2 regions of the Microbispora sp. CSR-4 genome follow, and region 1 is predicted to be linked to the other one. Evidence: predicted binding sites of a transcription regulator. Region 1 holds the regulator's gene; the other holds the start of a gene.

Region 1 (7,233 bases):
CAGTTGCCGGCCCTATCTGGTGCCGCTCAAGGCCACGACGCCCTCGCCGTTCGATCCCTCGCTGACCGGCCGCGGCTTCGGCGGGGAGGACGACGCCGGCGCGGACTCCCGGGGCTCCGAGAACACCCAGGACGCGAAGAGCGACGGCAAGTCCGACCCGCCGCGGGTGACCGAGGTGGACGCCGACGGGCTGGCGGACAGGATCGTGGCCGTGCCGGTGCCCGCCGGCGTCTACTCCAACCTGCGCGCCGCCAAGGGCGGCCTGCTGTGGCTGTGTCATCCGCTCACCGGCGAGCTCGGCGACGGCACCGAGCCCGGCGAGCCGGTCCTCGAACGCTACGACCTGGTCAAGCGCAAGGTCACCGAGCTGGACGGGGAGTTCGGGGCCTTCGAGGTCAGCGGCGACGGCACGCGCCTGGTGGCCACCGGCGCACACGGCCTGCAGACCCGCTCCACCGGCGAGGACGACGAGGTCGTCACCATCGACCTGGACCGCGTGGCCGTGACCATCGACCCGGTCGCCGAGTGGCGGCAGGCCTACAACGAGGCCGGGCGGCTCATGCGCGACCACTTCTGGCGGGAGGACATGAACGGTGTCGACTGGGCGGGCACGCTCGACCGCTACGCCCCCCTCGTCGAGCGGATCGGCGCCTACTCCGAGCTGATCGACCTGCTCTGGGAGGTCCAGGGCGAGCTGGCCACCTCGCACGCGTACGCGCGGCCCGTCGGCGCGGGCCGCGATCCACGGCGCCGCCAGGGCCTCCTCGGCGCCGATCTCGCCCGGGACGAGAGCGGGGTGTGGCGGATCCGCCGCATCCTGCCGGGGGAGTCCTCCGACCACGAGGCCCGCTCGCCGCTGCTCGCGCCCGGCGTCGCCGTACGCGAGGGCGACGCGATCGTCGCCGTCGGCGGGCGCCCGGTGGACCCGGTACGCGGGCCGCTGGCGCTGCTGTCCGGGATGGCGGGACGGCCCGTGGAGCTGACCGTACGGCCCGGCTCCGGCGGCGAGACCCGCAGGGTCGTCGTCAGGCCGGTCGCCGACGAGACGCGGCTGCGCTACCACGACTGGGTGGCCGGGCGGCGGGCGTTCGTGCGCGAGGCGTCGGGCGGGCGGGTCGGCTACCTACACGTGCCGGACATGATGTCCACCGGCTGGGCGCAGTTCCACCGGGACCTGCGCGCCGAGATGGACCGCGACGCGCTTGTCGTGGACATCCGCGACAACGGCGGCGGTCATGTCTCCGAGCTGGTGCTGGAGAAGCTGCAGCGACGGGTGACCGGGTGGCAGCTCAGCCGGGGATACGAGCCGGGGCGCTACCCCGAGGACGCGCCTCGCGGGCCCGTCGTGGCCGTCACCGACGAGTTCGCCGGATCGGACGGCGACATCGTCAGCGCCGGGATCAAGAACCGCGGCATCGGGCCGCTCGTGGGCACGCGGACCTGGGGCGGCGTGATCGGCATCGACTCGCGCTACTCGCTCGTGGACGGGACCGTCGTCACGCAGCCGCGCTACTCGTTCTGGCTGGAGGGCGAGGGGTGGGGCGTCGAGAACCACGGCGTCGACCCGGACGTCGAGGTCGTCGCGACGCCGCAGGACCTGGTCGCCGGGCGGGATCCGCAGCTGGCGCGGGCGGTGGAGCTGGCCCTGGCGGCGCTCGAGGACAGGCCGCCGGCCGCTCCGCCGGAGCTGCCGCCGCTGCCGTGACGCCGTGCCCCCGTGCCCCCGTACGGTGCCATGGTGCCGTGCGGGGCATGTGCTCGATTGCGTGCACAGCACGGTGCTCGATTGCGTGCACAGCATGGTGCTCGATTGCCTGCGGGGCATGGTGCCGTGACGGGACGTTGACGATGGACTGGCCTTCCGGACAAAATTCCGCCCGAGCCACAAAACCAGTTCATATCGATGTAGGCGTGCGGTCAGGGCATGCCGCGACCACCACCGCTCCGGCGGTGGTCTGGGGTGCGCGCCTGACCGTATGGCTCGCCGTCGGCGTGCGCCCCGCGTGGGAGGCACGTCTTGTACAGACGAATTCTCGGCGGGCTGACGACCGCCGCCGCGGTTGCGGCGACCGTGCTCGTCGTCACCGGGTCACCGGCTAACGCCGCCGGCACGGGCACCGGCTACCTGCACACCAGCGGGAACAAGATCGTCGACAGCACCGGCGCGACGGTCCGGCTGACCGGCATCAACTGGTTCGGCATGGAGACCGACAACAAGACCTTCCACGGGTTGTGGGCGAACAACCCGTGGAAGAGCCAGCTCGACCTCATGGCGAGCCTCGGTTACAACACCATCCGGGTGCCGTTCTCCGACGACGCGCTGAAGCCGGGCGCGCAGGCGACGAGCGTCAACACCTACTCCAACCCCGACCTGATCGGCCTGTCCCCGCTGCAGATCCTCGACAAGGTCGTGGACTACGCGGGCCAGAAGGGCATGCGGATCATCCTCGACCGGCACCGCCCGACCAGCGCGGGCCAGACGGCGCTGTGGTACACCTCCGGCGTCCCCGAGTCGACCTGGATCAACGACTGGAAGTCGCTGGCCCAGCACTACGCGGGCAACCCCACCGTCATCGGGGCCGACCTGCACAACGAGCCGCACGCCGACGGCACCAACCCGAACGCGAAGGGCTCCTGCTGGGGCTGCGGCGACGAGTCGCGCGACTGGCGCCTGGCGGCCGAGCGGGCCGGCAACGCGATCCTGTCCGTGCAGCCCAACTGGCTGATCTTCGTGGAGGGCGTGAGCTGCCCGAGCGGCGGCGAGTCCAACGTCTGGGACAACGACCCCAGCAACGACGAGGACTGCGGCTGGTGGGGCGGCAACCTCACCAAGGCCGGGCAGTATCCGGTGCGGCTCAACGTGGCCAACCGGCTCGTCTACTCGCCCCACGAGTACGCCACCTCGGTCTTCCACCAGAACTGGTTCGACGACCCGTCCTACCCGGCCAACATGCCGGCCATCTGGGACAAGTACTGGGGCTACCTCTACAAGCAGAACATCGCCCCGATCATGGTCGGCGAGTTCGGCACGACGCTCGCCAGCAACATCGACAAGATCTGGCTCCAGGAGCTCATGAAGTACATGGGCACCGGCGTGAACGGCATGTCGTTCACCTACTGGTCGTGGAACCCCAACTCGGGTGACACGGGCGGCATTCTCAAGGACGACTGGGCGACGGTCGACCAGGCCAAGCAGAGCATCATCTCGCCCTACCTGATCCCGCCGACCGGCGGTGGTGGCACCCCGACGCCGCCAGTGTCGCCCTCGCCCTCGGCCTCGCCGTCGGCGTCTCCGACTCGGTCGCCCTCCCCATCGCCGTCTCCCTCGCCGTCTCCCTCCCCGTCGCCGTCCGCGTCTCCCTCGTCGCCGGGCGGGAAGACCTGCACGGCCACGTACAAGGTCGTCAACGAGTATCCCGGCGGCTTCCAGGGCGAGGTCACGGTCAAGGCGGGTTCGTCGGCCATCTCGGGCTGGACCGTGAACTGGTCCTTCCCGAACGGCCAGAGCATCACGCAGCTCTGGAACGGCACGCTCAGCGCGAGCGGGTCCAACGTCACGGTGACGAACATGTCCTACAACGGCACGCTGGGCGCCGGCGCCTCGACCGCGTTCGGCTTCAACGGAAGCTGGTCGGGCAGCAACGGCGTTCCGTCCTCGGTCACCTGTACGGCGAGCTGAGCGGGCGCGTCACGTCAGCACGGCGGCGATCCTCGACAGGATCTCCTCCAGGATCGCCGCCGATGTCGCGAAGTTGAGGCGGGCGAAGGTGTCGCCGCCTCCGTACATCGGGCCCGGGTTGAGCCTGACCCGGGCCTCCCGCTCGACGAACGCCGCCGCGCCGGGCACCCCGAAGTCGAGCCACGCGAGATAGGTGGCCTCGGGAACGCGGTAGCCGACCGACGGGAGCCGCTCGGCGACGAGCCTGCGGTTGCGGTCGAGGATCGCCAGCACCTCCTCCAGCCACGCGTCGCCGTGCCGCCAGGCGGCCACCGTGGCCTCCACCCCGAGCACGCTGGGCGCGCCGAAGATGTGGGCGGGCTGGCGGCCGAGTGCGTCCCTGGCCTCCTTCGCGCCGAGGTGGGCCACCGAGCAGTGCAGTCCGCCCATGTTGAAGGCCTTGCTGGCGGAGGTCAGCGTGACCGTGCGCTCGGGGAGGATCGTGGCGAACGGGATGTGCCGCTTCGGGGCGTACGTCAGGTCGGCGTGGATCTCGTCGGCGATCACCAGCGTGCCGTGCCGATCGGCGTACGCGGCGACGCCTTCGAGCTCCTCACGGGTGAACGAACGGCCCGACGGGTTCTGCGGGTTGACCAGCAGGAGCACACTGACGGGCTCTCCGGGGACCTCGAACCTGCCGTCGGCCGTCAGCGGCATGGGCACCAGGCGGCGGTTCATCCCGGTGATGGTGGTGAGGAAGGGGTCGTAGGCGGGGACGTGCAGTGCCACGGCGTCGCCGGGCTCGGTCAGGACGTGCAGCAGCACCTGGAGAGCCTGGTTGAGGTCGGTGAAGGACCGCACGTGGGCCGGATCGGCCCGCCAGCCGTGCCGCGTCTCCATCCGCTCGGCGAACGCCTCCGCCAGTGGTCCCGCGGTCGGGGTGTCCAGCCAGGCGGGATAGCCGAGGTCCTTGGCGGCGCGTCGCGCTATGGCCTCCGTGACCACGTCGGGCACGGGGAAGTCCATGTCGGCGACCCAGGCGGGGATGACGCCGGGCGCGGCCTGCGCCCACTTGATTCCGTCACGGCCCCGGGCCGCGTCGAGGGAGAGGGAGTCGAGCTTCATCCGACTCACCCTAATTGCCGGTTGACGACCGCCGAAAAGGCGGCCGCCGCGCCCCGCGATCCCGTCGTGCCGCGGGGCGCCGGCGCGGCTACAGCTTGCGAAGGACAGCCGTGACCTTGCCGAGCACGGTGGCCTCGTCGCCCGGGATCGGCTCGTAGTTGGGGTTGTGCGGCACCAGCCACACGTGCCCGTCCTTGCGCTTGAAGGTCTTCACGGTGGCCTCGCCGTCGATCATCGCGGCCACGATGTCGCCGTTGTCGGCGACCGGCTGCTGCCGGACCACGACCCAGTCGCCGTCGGCGATGGCGGCCTCGATCATCGAGTCGCCGGAGACCTGGAGCAGGAACAGCGTGCCCTCGCCCACGAGCTGCTTGGGCAGGGCGAACACGTCCTCGATGCTCTGCTCGGCGAGGATGGGCCCACCGGCCGCGATGCGGCCGACCAGCGGCACGTAGGCCGCGGTGGGCCGGCTGAACCCGGGCTCCTCCTCGGAGGTGGCGTCGGGGTCCACCCACAGCACCGGCTCGCCCGGCAGCCGGACCTCCAGGGCCCGGGGCCGATGGGGATCACGCCGGAGGTAGCCCTTACGCTGGAGCGCCGTGAGCTGGTGCGACACGCTGGAGGTGCTGGTCAGCTGGACCGCTTCCCCGATCTCCCGCATGGACGGCGGATAACCGCGCTGCTGGACCGAGTCGCGGATCACCTCGAGAATCTTCCGCTGCCTGGGGGTGAGGCCAAGCGAGTCGCGCCTGCGAACCGCGAGGTCGCTGACGCCATTCGCCTGCTCACTTCGGTCACTCACGATGCCACCTCTCAATCCGTGTTCCTCGTGTCGCACAGAGCGACCGTACCGCGATTCAAGATCACCGTCAAACAATTGTTCGATATCCAGCGAAATCGCCGATCTCGCCGTCCGCCTTCATCGTACGGGAGTTCGATCGATCCCGTGTTCGATTTCCCCGATCTTCTTCGGCCGCTGTAGGCGCAGGTCAGAAGCCGTGCGAAAAACGGCCGGGAAAAGGCGCGTAAACGGCCTATTCCGCGACGGCCGGGGCGCGTGATGCGGCCGTGACCCGGGGTGCGACACGCGGGCGGAGCAGGGACTTCCTTGCCCAAGGCCGGTTCGACTTGCGTTCAAGGTCGGGCGCTCCTACGGTTGGACCACAACATCTAGTAGTCACACCGGTGTAAGTTCACCACACCTTGTGTTCGGGGATGTGCGTTCAGGGAGGCGATGAAGTGCACTGTCCGTTCTGTCGCCACCCGGACACCCGGGTCGTGGACAGCCGCGCGGCAGAGGACGGGGCGGCGATCCGTCGCCGGCGCACCTGTCCCGAGTGCGGGCGCAGGTTCACCACGCAGGAGACCGTACTGCTGATGGTGAGCAAGCGCAGCGGAGTCACCGAGCCGTTCTCCCGCGAGAAGGTCATCGCCGGCGTGCGGCGGGCCTGTCAGGGGCGCCCGGTCAGCGAGGACTCCCTCGCCCAGCTCGGGCAGCGCGTCGAGGAGAGCATCCGGGGCACGGGCGCGGCCGAGATCGCCTCCCACGAGGTCGGCCTGGCCATCCTGGGCCCGCTCCGCGATCTCGACGAGGTGGCCTACCTGCGCTTCGCGTCGGTCTACCGCAGCTTCGAGACGCTGGCGGACTTCGAGGCGGAGATCGAGCGGCTCCGCGCGGCCCACGGCACCGCAGCCCATGGCACCGGGGGCGAGGAATAAGACGCCTTCCGGGGGACCGGGACGAGGCGGGCGGGGCGCGACGGCGCACCGCGACTATGTGGTTTCAACGAGCGTGGTCCGGAGAAGGGGCTCCATCGGGCCCTGGGAGGGGGAAGTCATGACGGAGACCGTGAGCGGCACGGTGTCGGGTGCGGGGGGTCACCCGGGCAAGCGCCCGCGCAAGGGCCTGAAGATGAAGCGCATCTTCACCACCCCGGGTGTCCACCCGTACGACGAGGTCCGCTGGGAGCGGCGCGACGTCGTGATGACGAACTGGCGGGACGGCTCGGTCAACTTCGAGCAGCACGGCGTGGAGTTCCCGGACTTCTGGTCGGTCAACGCGGCCAACATCGTCACCACCAAGTACTTCCGCGGGGCGGTGGGCACCCCGCAGCGCGAGTCGAGCCTCAAGCAGCTCGTCGACCGGGTCGTGGGCGTCTACACCAGGACCGGCGTCGAGAACGGCTACTTCGCCTCCGACGAGGACGCGGAGATCTTCGACCACGAGCTCAAGCACGCGCTGATCCACCAGGTCTTCAGCTTCAACTCCCCGGTGTGGTTCAACGTCGGCACCCGCTCCCCCCAGCAGGTGAGCGCCTGCTTCATCCTGGCCGTGGACGACACGATGGAGTCGATCCTCGACTGGTACAAGGAAGAGGGCGTCATCTTCAAGGGCGGCTCCGGCTCCGGGGTCAACCTCTCCCGCATCCGCTCGTCCAAGGAACTGCTGT
Region 2 (7,233 bases), on a different contig from region 1:
CGGGGAAGAAAGGCTCCTCGCGTTCCCGTACGACGCTCACGATCTCGACGTCGTGGGTCTGCGCCAGATGCCCGGCGAGGTTGAAGACCGTACGGATGGTGCCGCCCATGCCGTTGGCGTGCAGCAGCAGGATGCGGATCTCGTGACCGTCGGGCGGCGGCGCCGTCCGGGCGCGCCGCCGGTCGCGGGCCTCCAGCGCCCGCACGATCGCTCTCGCCGCTTTCCTGGCCACCCTGCGCTGAAGAGATGACACTGTTACGCCCCGATTCGTGTCAGATGAAGATCCCCTTTCCCTGTGACGTAACCGGCAGTTGTCGCGTTGTTGTGAGCTAGGTCACAGCGTGTGTGGAAAGCCGATATACGGTTGTCCGTTTGCTGGGGGTGTCCTCCAGGAAGGCCGGCACCTGATGCACGCCGACCTGCTCGAACACGCCCTCGGGGAGATAGGAGCAGGCGCGGTCGGGCGCTCCGATGAGGACCTCCCCGCCGGCCCTCGACAGGAACGGGGTGACCCGCCGGGCCAGCGGCTCCTCGTAGTAGACGTCCCCCGCCAGCACGACCTGCTGGGACGGCGTCCCGTCGAGCAGGTCGCCCGCGGCGACCCGCACCGTGACGCCGTTGGCGCGGGCGTTCACGCCGACGGCCGCCAGCGCGTACGGGTCGACGTCGTTGGCGACGACCAGGGCGGCTCCGGCCAGCGCCGCGGCGATCGCGACCAGCCCCGAGCCGGTGGCGAGGTCGAGGACGGTGCGGCCCCGCACGATCTCCGGGTGGTCGAGCACGTGGCGGGCCAGCGCCTGCCCTCCGGCCCAGGGGCAGGCCCAGAAGGGCAGCCGCCCGGCGCGCTCCCACAACTCGTACACGTGGTCGTCGCCGTCCACGTCCGGCCCTACGCCCGGCGCCCCGCCGGTGGGCACGCCGCTGGGCGCATTGCTGGGCGTGACCAGGTGCAGCCGTATCTCCGGCACGTACGGCACGGCCGCGAGCCGGGTATGCGCGCAGACGAAGTCCTCAGCGTCCTCGGCGACGTCCTCCACGGCCGCCGATCGTATCCGCACGGACACCCCCGCGGCGGGGCTATCCGCCCACGAGGAGGACATAAGCGGCCGGTGACGGCGGTCCCGACGAACCTGTCTTATCGCCCCGGATCTCTCTGGGGCGTCAGTTCTCGATGTCGCCGGCAACGGTGGAGACCGGCGTGTTGACGATGCCGTCGAACGCGTCGAGGACGGGGGTGTGCAGGTAGGCGCTCTGGATCCGGATGCGGTCGGGGCCCGCGCCGCCGGAGGCCTCCGCACGCGCCCGGCGGAGATCGGCCATGCTCAGCCCGAGCCCGGCATCCGCGAAGGCGGCCTCGATGCTGCCCTGCTCGGGCGGCTCCAGCTTGGTGTTGTCGATGGCGAATCCGAAGCGGGCGTCCTCATCGGGACGCATATCAGCGGTGTGCCCGGTGATGCTGGTCAGGGCGAGGGCGACGTATTCATCGGCCAGGCAGCGGTGGAGGTGCTGTCCCATGGGGAGCCCGGTGAGGTGGCCGTCGAAGGAGACCGGCGTCTTCTGAATGTGGGCGTTGTGGGCCGCCAGCACGATGCGGGTGCCGGGGCCGAAGCGCTCCAGGTGCCACAGGACCGACCCGGCCATGTAGACGTCGCGGGCCGAGGTGTCGGCGGTCAGGCCGGTGCCGGCGTACAGCCCGGCCATGGCACGAAAGCCGTAGTCGGCGTGGCAGGCGGCCTCGATCCGGCGCAGAGCGATCTCGTAACTTCGCCGGTCGCCGCGGGAGACGTACAGCACCTCGACGGCACGGAACCGGATGAGCAGGCGCATCAGGATCGCACTGAGAGCGTCCTGCTCGGCGGCGGCCAAGCGGGTCCAGGCCGGCGCGGCCGAGGCGGCGGACGCTCCGGCGAACGACTCGGCGATCCGGATGGCCTGCTGGACCAGCGGGAGGGTCTCGGGGTCGATCCGCCGCAGGTAGTCGGCGACGGGGGTCAGGGCGGGCAGCAGCGAGCCGCCGGCCGCGGGGACGTCGATCCCGGCGAAGCGCACCGGCACCTCGGCGGTGGCGTTGTGCCGGCGTATCCAGCGCAGCGGCTCCGCGACTCCCACAGGAATGGCCGCGGCGAGCCGGGCGTCCAGGTCGTCGTCCGTCCCCTGGCCCTGGGCCCAGGCGTCGAGAGGGAAGCCTTCGCTGAAGCCGTACTCGAAGGCCAGGACGGTGAAGCCGCAGCGTTCGGCCAGGAAGCGCAGGATGCGCCGGCGCAGCAGCGAGAACTCGGTGATGAAGTGCGAGTTCTCGCCGAGCGCGACGACGCGCGCATAGCCGATGATGTCGCGCAGCGGCTCCAGGTCGTCGAGCGGCGCCGCCGGGTCGAGGTGGGTGAGCGGGACGGCATGGGCGCGAAGCAGGTCGGCGAACGGGTTGCGGGGTGTGGAGGCAGGCATGCCGATGACTCGATTCGGAAGTGCTGGAACTCTGAAGCGCCGGATCATCCGTGGGGGAGCGGCGCCGCGTTCTCCAGGTCGTCGATGCTTCCGGACATGATCGTGCGGATGTGGTCGGTGATGTGCTGGAGCGGCCAGTCCCACCAGGCCAGCGCGAGGAGGCGCTCGATGTCCGTGTCGCCGTAGCGGCGGCGGATGAGCCTGGCGGGGTTGCCGGCGGCGATGCCGTAGTCGGGGACGTCGTCCGCGACGACCGAGCCGGAGGCGATGATCGCTCCGTGGCCGACGCGCACACCGGGCATCACCATCGACCGGTATCCGAGCCAGACGTCGTTGCCCACCACCGTGTCGCCCCGTCCGGGCAGGCCCGTGATGAGGTCGAAGTGCTCAGCCCAGGACCCGCCCATGATCGGGAACGGGAACGTCGAAGGTCCGTCCATGCGATGGTTGGCACCGTTCATGATGAACCGCACGCCCTCACCCAGAGCGCAGAACTTCCCGATGACCAGCTTCTCGGGCCCGTAGTGGTACAGCACGTTGCGGGTCTCGAACGCGGTCGGATCGTCCGGGTCGTCATAGTACGAGAACTCGCCGACTTCGATCAGCGGCGAGGTGATCAGCGGCTTCAGCAACACCACCCGCGGTTGCCCGGGCATCGGATGCAGCACGGTCGGGTCGGGGGGGCACAGCCGGCATCGCGCGTCGTTTCCTTCCTGGCCAACGCTTCGAAGAGGGTCGATGGCATCACTACTGCGACAGTTGGTGCGTTAAGATCCTTGCATGCCGCCGTTCCATTGAGCAACCGGACCACCAGCGATGACTTCTTCCACACCAGAGCCGGAGGGCGCCAGGCCCGTGCCGCCGCCCCGGCGCCGCCCCGGCGGCCGTACCGCCCGTATCCGCAGGCAGGTGCTCGACGCGGTGCTCGCCGAGCTCGGAGAGCACGGTTATGACGGGCTCACCGTCGACTCCGTCGCCGCCCGCTCGGGTGTGCACCGCGCGACGGTGTACCGGCGCTGGGGAGACGTCGGCGGCCTGCTCGCCGACGTCCTGGACGCGGCGGGCGACGACGCCTGGCAGCCCCCGGACACTGGTTCTCTGGAGGGCGACCTGGCGGCACTGAACCGCGAGATCCAGGACGCGCTCACCGCACAGCCGCCGATCGTGGCGGCCCTGATCGCCGCTTCGTTCCGCTCCGAGCAGGCCGATCACGCCCAACGGCGGCTCTGGGAGGACCGGTACGCCCGGTGCGAGGTCATCGTCCGCCGGGCAGTCGAGCGCGCCGAACTCCCGCCGGGCACGGACGCCCGGCGACTGCTCATCGCCGCCACGGCCCCCGTGTATCACCAGTTGGTGCTTCTCCGCACGCCGCCCGGCCCGGACCTGCCCGGCCAGGCGGCCAGAACCGCCGCTCTCGCCGCATCCGCCGGTGCCTTCGCCGTGCCGCCATCGGCCGGTGACACCTGACCGGCCCGTCCGCTCCGGGGCCGAGCAGGAGCGGCCGCACCGCCGCCTATCCCCCCGACGGCCGCTTACCGCCAGCGGTTGCCTAAAGGAGCGTGAGCTGTTCGGGCGGCGCGGGGGGTGCGGGCGAGGGAGCCGGCCGCTCGCCGGGCCGTCGCCAGGAACGGGCGCCACCCGCGTCGGCCGCGGCGTTGCCACCCGCCTCGGCGGCGCGATCGCCGCCGCCCGTTCCTGGTGCCTGATCGCCGCGCGGGGTCGACCGGCCGATGCCGTACTTGCGGGCGAGCGCGCGCACGGCGTGGCCGATCCGTTCCTGGTATGCCTTGGGGGCGTAGGCGCCCCGGCCGTACAGCTCCAGGTAACGGGGGACGAGCCGGGGGTGCTCGCGCGACAGCCAGGCCATGAACCACTCGCGTGCGCCCGGCCGCAGGTGGAGCACGATCGGCGTGACGTGCGTCGCGCCGGTCTCGGCGATGCGGCGCACGGTGGCCTCCAGCGCCTGCGGGGAGTCGCCCAGATAGGGGAGGATCGGCGCCATGAGCACGCCGCAGGGGATGCCGTGCTCGTTCAGCGTGGCGCACACCTCCAGCCGCTTGCGCGGGGAAGGGGTGCCCGGCTCGACGGCCCGCCACAGCGACTCGTCGGTGAACCCGATCGAGACGGCCGTGCTGACGTCGGTCACCTGTGCGGCCTCGGCGAGCAGATCGAGGTCGCGCAGGATCAGTGAGCCCTTGGTGAGGATCGAGAACGGGTTGCGGGCGTCCCGCAGCGCCGCGAGGATGCCCGGCATCAGCCGGTATCGGCCCTCGGCCCGCTGGTAGCAGTCGACGTTGGTCCCCATGGCGATGGGGTGCCCGCCCCACCGGGGCGCCGCCAGTTCCCTCCGTACGAGGTCGGGGGCGTTGACCTTCACGACGATCTTCGAGTCGAAGTCCCGCCCGGAGTCCAGGTCGAGATATTCGTGCGTCCTGCGGGCGAAGCAGTACGTGCACGCGTGGGTGCAGCCCCGGTAGGGATTGATCGTCCACTCGAACGGGACCCGGCTGGCCGAGGGGACCCGGTTGATGATCGACCGTGCGTGGATCTCGTAGAAGGTGACGCCCCGGAACTCCGGGGTGTCGAAGGTCCGGGTCACCGCCGACCGCGCGAACAGGGGAGTCGTCTCTCCCTGTGCGCCTTCCCCCGTTTCGAGCCGCAGCCCTTCCCACCGCACCCTCAGATTAGAACAGAGGTTCGATGGAGATCGCAACTTACAACGCGTCGTAAATCGCGGCCCTGGAAACGGCTAACGATCTTCATGGTTGGGCAGAACGTCGGCACATACCTTGCGTTCTGGGAGAGTTGCGCGATGGCCTGGTCGCAGGACGAAGAGCGGATGCTGGCGATGATCGAGCGGCACCTCACGGATGAGGACCCGAAGCTTGCGGCCAGGCTCGAGTCGTTCAACCACCGTGCGGAGCGCGGACGGCAGGGGCGAGGCACGGGCCGCCGCCTGCCGGGCCGCTCCACCGTGATCATCGCGGTGAGCTGGTTGCTCATCGCCACGTTGATCGCGACCCTGCTGGTCATGGCTCTGCGGCACGACGCCGCCGCTCTGCCGGTTTAGCGGAGCCCACGAGGCGCCGTGAAGCGGCGACCTCGATGCGGCCGTCACGTGACGTGCGCCCTCGGCCTCATCAGGACAGGGACTTGAGGAAGTGCGCGGCGACCGGGGCGGCGACCGAGCCGCCCATGCCGCCGCCCTCCACGACGACGGCGAAGGCCAGGTCGCCGCGGAAGCCCATGAACCAGGCGTGCGAGTCGAGCTTGGGCCCGGTGCCGAACTCGGCGGTCCCGGTCTTGCCCGCGGTCCCCGCGGGCAGCCCGGCGCCGTGGGCGGTGCCCTTGGTGACCACGGCCCGCATCATCGACCGCAGGGGCTCGACGACCTCGTCCGGCAGCTTCTCGGGAGCGGTCTTCTGCTGCAGCGAGGGCACCAGGGTGGGCGGCCGCCAGGAGCCGTCGGCCACCGCCGCGGCCACGGTCGCGATCACCAGCGGGCTCGCGGTGATCCTCGCCTGCCCGAACGCCTCCGCGGCGAGCTCGGCGTCGCTGGTGGCCTTCGGCATGCTGCCGGGGGTCGCCGGGACGCCGATGCGCAGCGGCCGGTTGAAGCCCAGGTTCGTCGCCATGTCGTACAGCTTGCGCGCGCCCAGCTTCTGCGCGGCGAGCGGCGCGAACGTCGTGTTGCACGAGTGGGCGTAGGAGTCGAGGAACGACAGCGACCCGAACGCCTCGTGGTCGGAGTTGCGGATCTTCAGCCCGCCGACGACCGCCTCCTTGGGGCAGGTCACCCGGCTCGACGGCGTCAGTCCCTCGGCCAGCAGCCCGGCGGCAGTGACCGTCTTGAACGTGGATCCCGGGGGGTACTTGCCGTCCAGGGCGCGGTTGAAGCCGCCCCTGTTGTTCACGACGGCGAGGATCTCGCCCGTCGAGGGCCTGACGGCTACGAGCGAGGCGGGTTTGTCCAGATCGCGTACGGCGTCCGCTGCGGCCTGCTGCACCTTCAGGTCGAGGCTGGTCCGCAGGTCCTTGCCGGGGGAGCCCTTGACGGTGTGCAGGGTCTTACGGCTGTCGCCGACCACCTGGATCTCGGTGGTCGGAGTGCCGGCGAGCTGCTTCTGGAACGTCTCCTGCAGGCCGCCGCGGCCCACGGCGTCGCCCTTCTTGTAGGCGGTGCCCAGCTTCTCGACGTCCTTGTCCGTCGCCTTGTCGAGGAAGCCCACGAGCTGCTGCACCGAGCCGCCCACGTCGCCGCCGTCGATGCGGTCGCCGTTGGCGTCGGTGATGGCGGCCCGCTGCGGCCACGACGTCTTCAGCGCCAGGTGGTTGGTCCCGTCGAGCGCGGGGTGGACCGCGGACGGCGACCAGTCGACCTTCCAGTAGTGGTCCTTGACCACGAGCTTGAGCGAGCCCTGGTAGGTCCAGTCGCCGACGTTCTTCACCGTGGCGGTGGCGGTGTAGGAGGCGGTCGCCCGGTCGTCCTTCGCCGCGCCGGCCCGCACGTCGCGCACGGTGACCTTCGCCACGCCGAGGTTCTTGGTGAGCTCGGCGTACGCCGCGTCGAAGCCCGCGGCGGGCGTGGCGAGCTCGGCCTTCATGGCCGCGAGGTCGCCCTTCGACCAGGCCGCGGTGAACCGCGCGGCCGTCTCCTGCGGAGTGCCGCGCGTGTGGAACACGTAGTAGGCGCCCCCGGCGGCCGCTCCGGCCACCACGACGGCCACGGCTGCGGAGATCGCGATGGTACGTCCTCGCGGCACGCGCACTCCCAACGACGGCCCTGCG

The links. The regulator LexA, encoded in region 1, represses DNA repair genes until DNA is damaged. The targets are predictions, from matches to a motif close to TCGAACANNTGTTCGA.
Region 2: the regulator LexA is predicted to act here: its motif matches at 5,131-5,146, upstream of FLV34_RS21825 (Rv2578c family radical SAM protein).

What each region holds. Positions count from the first base shown of each region.
Region 1 covers NZ_VJVX01000007.1:23,249-30,481, forward strand. The annotation lists gene FLV34_RS08590 (S41 family peptidase) at 1-1,705, shown strand, start outside; gene FLV34_RS42260 (cellulase family glycosylhydrolase) at 2,018-3,679, shown strand; gene FLV34_RS08600 (MalY/PatB family protein) at 3,689-4,783, opposite strand; gene lexA (transcriptional repressor LexA) at 4,872-5,585, opposite strand; gene nrdR (transcriptional regulator NrdR) at 6,023-6,502, shown strand; gene FLV34_RS08615 (vitamin B12-dependent ribonucleotide reductase) at 6,621-7,233, shown strand, end outside.
Region 2 covers NZ_VJVX01000029.1:81,235-88,467, forward strand. The annotation lists gene FLV34_RS21800 (glycosyltransferase family 4 protein) at 1-253, opposite strand, end outside; gene FLV34_RS21805 (methyltransferase) at 330-1,037, opposite strand; gene FLV34_RS21810 (erythromycin esterase family protein) at 1,162-2,445, opposite strand; gene FLV34_RS21815 (CatB-related O-acetyltransferase) at 2,490-3,101, opposite strand; gene FLV34_RS21820 (TetR/AcrR family transcriptional regulator) at 3,262-3,912, shown strand; gene FLV34_RS21825 (Rv2578c family radical SAM protein) at 3,995-5,122, opposite strand; gene FLV34_RS21830 (DUF3040 domain-containing protein) at 5,258-5,515, shown strand; gene FLV34_RS21835 (penicillin-binding transpeptidase domain-containing protein) at 5,586-7,208, opposite strand.